3 regions of the Paenibacillus sp. J2R1T-4 genome follow, and region 2 is predicted to be linked to each of the others. Evidence: riboswitches for the same ligand, from Rfam matches in the RefSeq annotation. Region 2 holds a riboswitch; each other region holds the start of a gene.

Region 1 (3,262 bases), on a different contig from region 2:
TGAATTTGCACGCCCTCAGGCTGTTCGATACGGTGGCGAGGTTAGGCAGTGTGACAAAAGCATCTGAGCATCTGCGTATCAGTCAGCCTGCCGTTACAATGCAATTGCGTAATCTCGAACGGGAGACGGGACTGACCCTATTAATTTCGAAGGGGAGGGGAGTCATCTTAACCGATGCTGGCCGCATGCTGGCCGAGCATGCTGAGCGCCTCTTCGCGATGGAGCGAGAGATCGAGGATCGTGTAAGTTTATATCGGGAGGGGAAGCAAGGAAAGCTGCGTTTATCCGTTACCTCCCTGCCGGCACACCGTCTGCTCCCGCAATGGACAGCAGGCTATAAACTTGGGTCGCCGGATATAGAGATCAACATTCATTCGTGTAACCGGAGGGAAGCCGTCCAACGGTTGCTTACTTACCAGGCTGATCTCGCTATTATAGGGGGAGGAGGGATAATCCCTGATCAACTGGAACATGAGCTGCTGCTTCAAGATGCTATGTGTTTCGTAGTACCGAAGCATCATCCCTTAGCTAACCGTAAAGCAACCCTCGAGTCAATCTTGCAAGAACCCTTCATTGTAAGAGAAGAGGGAAGCTCTGCACGCGAGAAGTTAGAAGGACTATCCCGTGAAATAGGGCTGCCGCTTAAAATTGGCTTAACGGTCAACGGGCTGTATGAAATTATACGAGCTGTTGCAGCCGGTTACGGAGCGATGTTCGTGTCTGCATTAGAAGTGAAACAAGCGCTGGAGGAGGGCGAGGTATGTATCGTTCACGTTCAGGAGGTCCAACTCCACAATCCCATACACTTGTGCTGGCGGGCTAAGGAACGGTTAACACCAGCTGCGGAATCTTTTCGTGACTTGGTCAACGAGAGCATCAGAGCGCTACCGGGACAAGCTCCCCACGAATAGAATACAAGCCCGGCACGGCGGAAAGATCCGCATCATACCGGGCTTGTGAACATCTTAGAAAAAATTTATAAATCCCTGTTTCAATGTGCCACTTGTGCGTTTAATTGATCATAGAGGTCATCCCACAGCACTCTACGAGCGGATACATAACGCTTGGCATAGTACGATTCGCTCAATGTGTTCTTCACGACGCCCTTATTCGTGGCCGAATGAACGAACACATCGTCACCGAGGTAAATGCCGACATGTGAGATGCCTTTACCGTCTGTGTTGAAGAATACAAGATCGCCTGCACGTAAATCTTCTTTCGGAATCCAGTAGCCTTCTTTGTTCTGGGCTTTGGATTGATGGTCAAGTTCGATACCGAACTTATTGAATACGAACATGGTGAAGCCGGAGCAATCGAAGCCAGTTGTCGGGGAAATTCCTCCGTATCTGTATTTCGTGCCTGCGAGCTCGTCCACTGTTGATTCGAGGACCGTTTCTGCTGAAGCGCTTCCAAGCTGAAAGCAGAATAACATGGTAATACTTGCGAACAATAGTAAAAGCTTTTTCAAACAGGAAACTCCTTCCAGTGCCTACGAGGTTAGCTGAGGGTTCGGTTGAAGGTTCCCTATGATCACTTTGAAGCGAGATCAATTCACCCAGATTGGATCCCCCGTTTCCCAAGAATGGGAATTCGGCAAATATCGATTTGTTTTTTGCTAAGTTTTCTAATTCGCCTTTGTATGCCAAAATCCTCCTTCTTGTGCAAAAAAAATAACAAAATATGCGAAAAGCCCGAAATCCGCATTGGATTTCGGGCTTTAAGGTGCTTAGAACCGAACTATCGCATGTTGTGCTCGCTGAAATAGTGATATTGGGTCGAAACCGCCCACAGCTTGAACAACATTTTTAACAAATGGAATACTTGATGAAGAATGAGTGCTGAGAGGCCGGCCCACACGAGAGATGCAGACATCGTCAAGGAAGTGAGAACGCCCGATAACAATAACAGGAAGCTGGATAACAGCAGGATCATGGGAATATGTCGAAGGAACACACCAATCGATCCCGACATAGGCTTCTGTGCCGTACGGCCCAACATAAGATAGACGAAGCACAAATGAACCATATAGGCGTAGATCAGGAAAGCAAGTACCGAAGGAAGCACCGCGATGATGAGAGATTCGTAGGAGGTTTGTGTGGTGAATGCTTTCCTGACAATCGGATAGAGCCAGTAACCAGGAGCAATTGTCAGCACTACCTGCACGAAGTAATAGAGGGCGAATATACCTCCTAATTCCTTCACACCCTTGAAGAAGCGATAACCCGAGTTCAGACTAGTATTATGGATGGAATAAAAGATGCCAGCATTCAAAATAGGAGTCAATATCATTCTAATAAGGACAAGCCCAAGCAACGTCCACAAGTAGGAATGGCTGATATCGGTCTTCATAAGTTGAAACTCGCCTTCAGCCAAGAACAGCTGGACGGCTGACGTGGACAGGTGCCCGCTTGGGTATCGGTGCAGCAAAGGAATGACGATGGATTTGACGAAATGGAGCAGCAGCAGTCCCCATGTGAATTGGTACACCCATAATACGAGCAGCACGAAATATTGCGAAGTCATAGTCTGAAAGCCGTGTTTGAGATATTTCATCATCGTTTTATCCTCCCAAAACATTTACGGACCTACCAAGCAATCCCGTCGACAACACTCTCAATTAATTTAACCAAGCCTATATTCCACCGCACTTTCCACTTCGGATCAATCTGGGTTTGATAAAAGTTGTTGATGCGCTTATTTTCCAGGATCAATGTATGATGCGGATCAATAGCGGCCCATTCTAACGGTGACTGACTGGTCATCGTGAACGTAGTGAGCAGTTCCGTACCCTCCCATGTTTTCTCCACGGTAGATCCGTCTTGGAAATGGAAATGGATAGGGACATCTTTATAGGAGCCGCCGAGCTTCTTTACAACGACAGCGGTCTCGTATAGGAGTGTTCCGTCTTTCTTTTTTTTCGAAGTTTGAACCTGATCAATTGAATAGTCCGTCATCATCCCGTCATACACGAATTGGTCGAAAAACCCGCTCCAGCTAGTCTTTGTTACGTCTTCCAAAGTTTTCTGAAAATCTTGTGTAGAGGGATGTCGGAACTTCCAACGTTCGAAATAAGTGCGCAGGACCCTCAGCATTTGCTTTTGTCCGATTTGATCCTCGATGCTTTTCAAGACAAGCTTGGCTCTCGTGTACACATTATCGGCATAATGGCTGTGATTATCGTAACGCCAGGCATCTAGCTTGAGAGGGGCAGGGGTAGTCATATAGCTGGACTCCAGGGCCAGATTCGGCTTCTCTCCGAACT
Region 2 (3,262 bases):
GATTCGAACGGTTTCGTCTTCGCGACATAATATTCACCTCATTTGTATTGTTCCCTTGTGTTGTTGATGCAATGTGTTGTTTTCAGATCCATATTGTTCCATATTCACTGATTTTCCATATAAAAAATTAACGCAATGCTTCAAAACACGGTATAATGGGTAAGAGATGTGTGGTCTTTATGGATATGGAGTTTGTCATATAGAGAAAGAATCATGGAGAAGGAGATTGTTACATGAATATTGCTTTTTTTCTAGTCCCCAAACTTGAAGTGATTTGTTTAACTACTCAATCAACACTTCGTCAGGCTTTGGAGCGGATGGAATATCACCGTTACACAGCCGTTCCCATTCTTAGTGAAGAAGGCAAGTATGTAGGCACGATTACTGAAGGAGATTTACTTTGGTTCCTAAAGAATAACGAAGACGTGTCATTCGACAACGCTCATCGTGTACAACTATCTGAAATTCCAATGCGAGTCCATAATATGCCGGTTCACATTAATGCGAACATGAGTGATTTGATCTCCAAAGCCAAGCTGCAGAATTTCGTTCCTGTTGTTGATGACATGGACCGCTTTATCGGTATCGTTCGCCGCAGCGACATTATCGAATATTGTGCCCAACAAGTATTTCAATTAACGGGCGAGAATGCGATTGTATAATGGAAAGTTAAAGGAACACCGCTTATCCGAATGGATAGGCGGTGTTTTTTGTTGACAATTATAGTGCTCCTTTGCGGCTGAATTCAGTTTTGCGCGTAGGAGAGCAGGAAGATGGGCTCCAATCGCTGTTGCATTTGAATTCTGATGAATTATTTTAAGTGGTGAGAATTCAAGTGCAAAGGCGACCGCTAACGCTTTTCCGCTCCATCTTCCTGCTCTTTTCTGTTCAACGTTTCATTAATCCCAAAAACTAATAAATTCTATAAAAAAAAACCGCAGACAAAAGTCAGCGGTTCTAACTAAAATGGATTATCCTATCCTGTAAATTCTTGTACCCATTCGCCGTTGTAGTAAGCAACACCGATCTTCGTGAAGTTCGGGCTCAAAATATTTTGACGATGTCCGGGGCTGTTCATCCAGGCTGTCATTACTTCTTGAGGGTTGCGTTGACCTTTAGCAATGTTCTCACCAGCATAACGGTAAGAGATATTATAAGATTTCATCATATCAAACGGTGAACCAAAAGTTGGTGAAGTATGATCAAAATAGTTATTGTTGTACATATCTTTGGCTTTGTCTAACGCCATCCGAGTCAATTCAGCATCACTGGTTACTGGCTTCAGTCCTGCTTTGGCACGCTCTTGATTCACAAGTGAAATCACTTGATTGGCATAGGAGCTCTCTGTTCCAGTTGATTGGTCAGGCTGTGTAGGTTGAACAGGTGCTGGCTTAACTGGTGCAGGTTTTACCGGTGTAGGAGTTGGTGTTACAGGCGTTGGCTTAACTGGCGCCGGAGTTGGAGCTACCGGTGCTGGTGTCGGCGTTGGAGTTACTGGCGCTGGTGTTACAGGCGTTGGAGCTACAGGTTTCGGCTCAGGCGTTCCAGTTGGCAATTGCAGCTGTAAGCCTGGGAAGCATTGTTGCAGCTTCGAAAAGTCAAATTTACCATTCAGTAAATCCGCCAAGTTACCTTGTTGCACGCTGTAGTAAACCTTAACGTTGTTGCTATTGTTAGGCAATTCGGTTAGTGGCGCTGCTGACGCTGCACCTGCTCCGAATGTGCCTCCGATTACGCTAAGTGCAAGTACTCCTGCTAGAATCTGTTTGTTCATTTTCTTCAAAACGATCCACTCTCCCTTTCGGCCTGCGAGGTTAGCTGTCGGATTCGGATCAAAGAGTTAACCCGGCCGCTTTGATGCGGCTTCACCCCAAAGTTGGTTCCCCCGTGCTTATTAGCTTCGGCCTAGTTTGTTTGGTGCCTGTTCATTGTAGCATGCATCTATTCAATAATTCATGCCGCAATTTATGGCAACTGAACAGGAAAGTGGAATTTTCGGTATTATCGATACATCTTGATGAAATCTACGGCTTTACGAATATCAACTTCAGGTTGATCGCCAACTTCACGTTCGATCGTCAAATAACCTGTGTAGCCGATGTCTTGGATTGCTTGAAAATAAGCTTTGAAATCTACTTTACCTTCGCCAAGGGGAACTTCACGGAAGATCTCTCCAGAGCTGACCATCTTCGCAATTTTACCATGATCCATCGGCTCATAGCCCAAAGAACCATACACCTCGCGAGGATCTACTTCTTTATAACGGATGCCATCCTTCACGTGGGTGTGTACAATGTAATCTTTCAATATATGAAGTCCGCGTACCGGATCATCGCCTGTTACCATTACCATGTTGGCTGGGTCGAAGTTAACGGAAACGCCTTTGCTGCTAAGTGTATCGAGGAATCCTTTAAGATGATCAGCCGTCTCAGGACCTGTCTCGATTGCAAAAAATCCGCCCATGCTGCTGGCATATTGGCTAAGCTCTTCGCAGGATTGCTGCATAGCTGCGTATGTGGCGCCATTCTTATCATCCGGCACAATCCCGATATGTGTAGTAACAATATTCGTTCCTAACTCCTTGGCCAGATCCAGTATACGCTTGGATTTCTCAATCTTCGCAGGATTTGCTCCGACATCTTGGAAGCCATGTCCACCTAAGTCACCGCATAAAGCAGAGATTTCAAGACCAAGGGAGTCTATGTAGGATTTCAATTCACGACGCTGAGCGGGTGATAAGTTTGCTGGGTCCATCTCTCCGCTTACCGCATAGATCTGTACACCTTCTGCTCCTACTTCTTTCGCTTTCAACAGCCCGGCTCTAACTCCTATACCAAAGCTATCTACGATAACACCTATTTTATTAGTTAATTTCATTTCTAACAAACATCCTCTCTATTTGAAAGATTCCCAAGGAATGGGTTGCATACGTAGTGATTGTACTTTTGTATCATGGGCTGTGTCAATATCAACAAAGGCAACCTTCCTCGTAACAGAGAAATGGCTGCCTTTTGTCGGAGTTATTAGATTGTTACTGCTGGTGTTGGATCGTTCTGTTCAGAATGATCCTTTTTGCGGAAATTCACAATAAAGTACGTTAAAGTCAATAGGCTTGCTCCTACTGTAAAAGCACCTAGGATAAGTGCGTTTTGGCCAAGATAAGAGAAGTCTCCGCTAGAAATAACGGCTTTGTATCCTGATACCGTGTAGGACATCGGCAGCCATGCATTGAATACTTGCAGCGGTGCAGGGATTAATTCCA
Region 3 (3,262 bases), on a different contig from region 2:
GACTTCTTTGATCACCTTAAAACTCGTCCCTTTCTTTCACAAAAAATACTTCGAAAAATCTAACTAAATCTGAAACAAAATAAGCCTGAATTCCGTTAGAATAGCATACATAAATTAATACATCAAAAACGACAAAAGAAGAGGGGCGGTCGTCCTCTTCTTCGACTTACATAAGGTTCTATTGTACACTATACCCGATTTATTGGGATTTCATCAATGCTGAACGCCTTGCCGGGAACGTTCCAGATTAGCTCAAGCCCCTCTTAACTAGAAGCCGGCTTATCTTTTCCGATAATGTAAACCTTGTATCCACGTTTCAAGCCAAAGCGTTTGGCGTAGTCAAGATTGTCGAAATAAACATCAATTTTGTTGCCCTTCACACCACTGCCAATATCTTCAGCGCGACGAAGTCCAATACCTTCAATGTAAACCCACCAACCAATAGGAATTACTTTGGGATCTACGGCGATTGTGCGTCCTTCAGTCACTCTCGTGCCCGAATACGTTAGGCCGTACTGGGGATGATCACTCGTCTTTCCAGTAGAGCCGACATCAACGGAATAAGCGGTTAATGTAACATTATTCAAGATTTGCTTATATCCGAATGTTACCCCCGGCTTAGACACCTCTTCAACATTAGGTGAGGCTGCAGATAGTACTACAACTGGATTCTTGGTTCCAAGAGCAACTACTTTGTTAACGCTCTCTGCCGATACCTTCATATCCACTACATTCGCAGATACAAGAACACCGTCTTCGAATACTTTTTCTATTTTCTTGGCGAGAACACCCTCTACGCCCTCCGATACGACCTGCTCTTTGCCTTTCAGCAAGTTCGGATCATTCTTCTGAACGGTTTCATACGGAATGGGTTCCGTCTGATCCTCAAGCGATATGCTAACTCTGACCACCTGTACTGAATCGTTGCCAATTAGACCGGTGTCCTGAGAAGGGAATACCTTATCAAGCTCTCCCACCGTGACATTCAAGTCCTGCAAAGCTGCAGCAACCGTTCTTCCTGTCGTGTACTTTGTTTCCGTCTTCCCATCGGCCGTTAATTGAATCGGAGTGGCATGATCGATCACGACTGTGTCCCCATGCTTCAGCTTAGCCTCGAGAGGCTGGGACAATCGATCATGTTCTCCGACCGTAATGGCCAGTTCATCCAGTAGGCGTTGAAGGACCCCTTGTTTAGTGCTCACAACGGTTTCTTGTCCATTCACTACTACGGATACGCTCTTGGTAGCCGTACCGTACAACAACACCAAAAACATGAAAGTCATAGCGATTGAAAATGCAGAAAGGGCAAATATCAAACGCACGTTTTCACGCTTCCATCGCAATGCGAAGGTCATGCTGGATGATCGTTTTACATGGGGTTCTCCTTGGTGAATAGCTCCCACTTCTTCGGTCCTCCTTATAAGCCCCGCCGTCTTTTGTGTTACGCGATCGGTTTAGACGCGACTATGGATTATTATTTGTGCCACCTTCGCTTTCCGCTTGTTGATTTTTGGGCCAACCGCCCCCTCCTATCACTATGAGGAGCCTGATCCAAATATCACCACTTCGGAAAAAAAAGATGCTTCTCTTTCGCTTTAACGCTTTACTTGGTTAAGACGTTAAAAAGCCAAGAAGAGGGACTCTTCTCGGCTGTTGCGAACCATGCTAAATCAAATACAAGCATAGGCGCCCGACAAAGTGCCTCTCTCTTCACGCTTACGAGGTTAGCTGTCGGATTCGGACGTGAGAGTCGCCCTATTCGCTCGAAGACACTCATCGTCTTTCTTACGAAATTCACCCCAATGATAACCTGATCTGGTTCCCCCGTTTTTCATTTCTGAAAACTCAGCGATTGGAAATTGATAGCAATATGAAGTTAAGTTATTATGAAGGTTAGTGTACGATGTTCCTCCGATGCTGTAAAGCTAGCGGAGTATGCAAAAACAAGCAAATAAGCTTATTTTGTGTATTTAATCACACTTTTTCAGTTCTATAGCTCCCTGCTTCTCTTCCGGACGTATGTTTTCATTATTTTCGGGTCATTAGTTGAAAAAAATAGGTAAAAATGTACTTGAAATTTCTAAAAAAGATAGGATAAAAGGATCATTTTATCGGAGGCGGACGCATGAAACCGATTTTGGAAGTGGAAAATTTGTATGGCGGTTATTTCAAAAATAAATCAATATTGCATGATCTTACTTTTTCTGTTAACTCTGGCGAGATGATCGGATTAATTGGGTTGAACGGAGCAGGAAAGAGCACGACCATTAAACATCTCTTAGGACTGTTACAGCCGCAGCAGGGTACAATTCGTATCGGCGGACAAGAGCCGCTGCGTGACGAGCATCAGTTCCGTTCTGGTCTCGCTTACGTACCGGAAGCTCCAGAGCTGTATGAAGAGCTTACTATTAAGGAGCATTTGAAGCTCACTACCATGGTATATGGACTTGATGAGCAAGAATTCGAACGCAGATGCGCTGTTCTCGGTGCCCAATTCCAGATGAGCGACAAGCTTGACAGCTTTCCTCAGCATTTGTCGAAGGGCATGAAGCAGAAGGTGATGATTATGTGTGCGTTTCTTGTCGAACCTTCACTCTATATTGTAGACGAACCTTTTCTCGGACTTGATCCGCTCAGTATGCGCTCGTTGTTAGAGCTTATGGTCGCTCGAAAGCAAGAAGGTGCCGGACTGTTGATCAGTTCTCATATTTTGTCGACAATTGAGAAGTATTGCGATCGTTTTATTGTGCTTCATAAAGGTCGCACGATCGCATATGGCACACTTGAGGATATCAAAGAACAGGCTGGCATACAACAAAATATTTCATTAGAAGAATTATTCTTCTCCTTGATTGGGGAGGGCGTCAAATGAAGGTGCCCACCTTATTGTGGCAGCAAAGGCACAAACGCCATCTAGGTATCGCAATGCGGTACACTAGGGATATGGGGAGGAGTGGATTTTTCAGCTTTATGCTGTTTGCCAGCATTGCGCTGGCTTACTTTTACGCGAATTCTCTCAAGCAATTGCCAGAAAACTTCCCTTTTACGCTAGTGTTAACCCTCCTCTTGCTGCCCGTTATCACGGTAAGTCCGGTTCGCACGCTGCTTCGAGGCGCGGATAGCGTCTTCTTGCTTCCTCTGGAATCCAACATGTCCGCTTATTTCCGAGCGGCTTTCCGTTATAGCTTCATTGGACAAGCTCTATTGACCTTTTCTGTTGTAACCGCGTTAGGTCCGCTCTACCGATATGGATTCGGTGAGG

The links. Region 2 has a riboswitch for cyclic di-AMP ahead of AC58QD_RS05845 (CAP domain-containing protein). Riboswitches for the same ligand answer to the same signal wherever they lie in the genome.
Region 1: linked by a shared signal. The riboswitch ahead of AC58QD_RS18560 (C40 family peptidase) and the one ahead of AC58QD_RS05845 (CAP domain-containing protein) in region 2 are both predicted to bind cyclic di-AMP.
Region 3: linked by a shared signal. The riboswitch ahead of AC58QD_RS30995 (resuscitation-promoting factor) and the one ahead of AC58QD_RS05845 (CAP domain-containing protein) in region 2 are both predicted to bind cyclic di-AMP.

Annotation. Positions count from the first base shown of each region.
Region 1 is NZ_JCAUBA010000011.1:24,691-27,952, reverse strand. Features, by position in the region: gene AC58QD_RS18565 (LysR family transcriptional regulator) at 1-911, shown strand, start outside; gene AC58QD_RS18560 (C40 family peptidase) at 992-1,468, opposite strand; cyclic di-AMP (ydaO/yuaA leader) riboswitch at 1,472-1,606, opposite strand; gene AC58QD_RS18555 (hypothetical protein) at 1,738-2,556, opposite strand; gene AC58QD_RS18550 (M1 family metallopeptidase) at 2,586-3,262, opposite strand, start outside.
Region 2 is NZ_JCAUBA010000002.1:480,409-483,670, reverse strand. Features, by position in the region: gene AC58QD_RS05855 (alpha/beta-type small acid-soluble spore protein) at 1-28, opposite strand, end outside; gene AC58QD_RS05850 (CBS domain-containing protein) at 234-662, shown strand; gene AC58QD_RS05845 (CAP domain-containing protein) at 977-1,783, opposite strand; cyclic di-AMP (ydaO/yuaA leader) riboswitch at 1,790-1,916, opposite strand; gene AC58QD_RS05840 (sugar phosphate isomerase/epimerase family protein) at 2,002-2,877, opposite strand; gene AC58QD_RS05835 (YhgE/Pip family protein) at 3,024-3,262, opposite strand, start outside.
Region 3 is NZ_JCAUBA010000032.1:47,707-50,968, forward strand. Features, by position in the region: gene rnmV (ribonuclease M5) at 1-15, opposite strand, end outside; gene AC58QD_RS30995 (resuscitation-promoting factor) at 264-1,403, opposite strand; cyclic di-AMP (ydaO/yuaA leader) riboswitch at 1,698-1,861, opposite strand; gene AC58QD_RS31000 (ABC transporter ATP-binding protein) at 2,126-2,872, shown strand; gene AC58QD_RS31005 (ABC transporter permease) at 2,869-3,262, shown strand, end outside.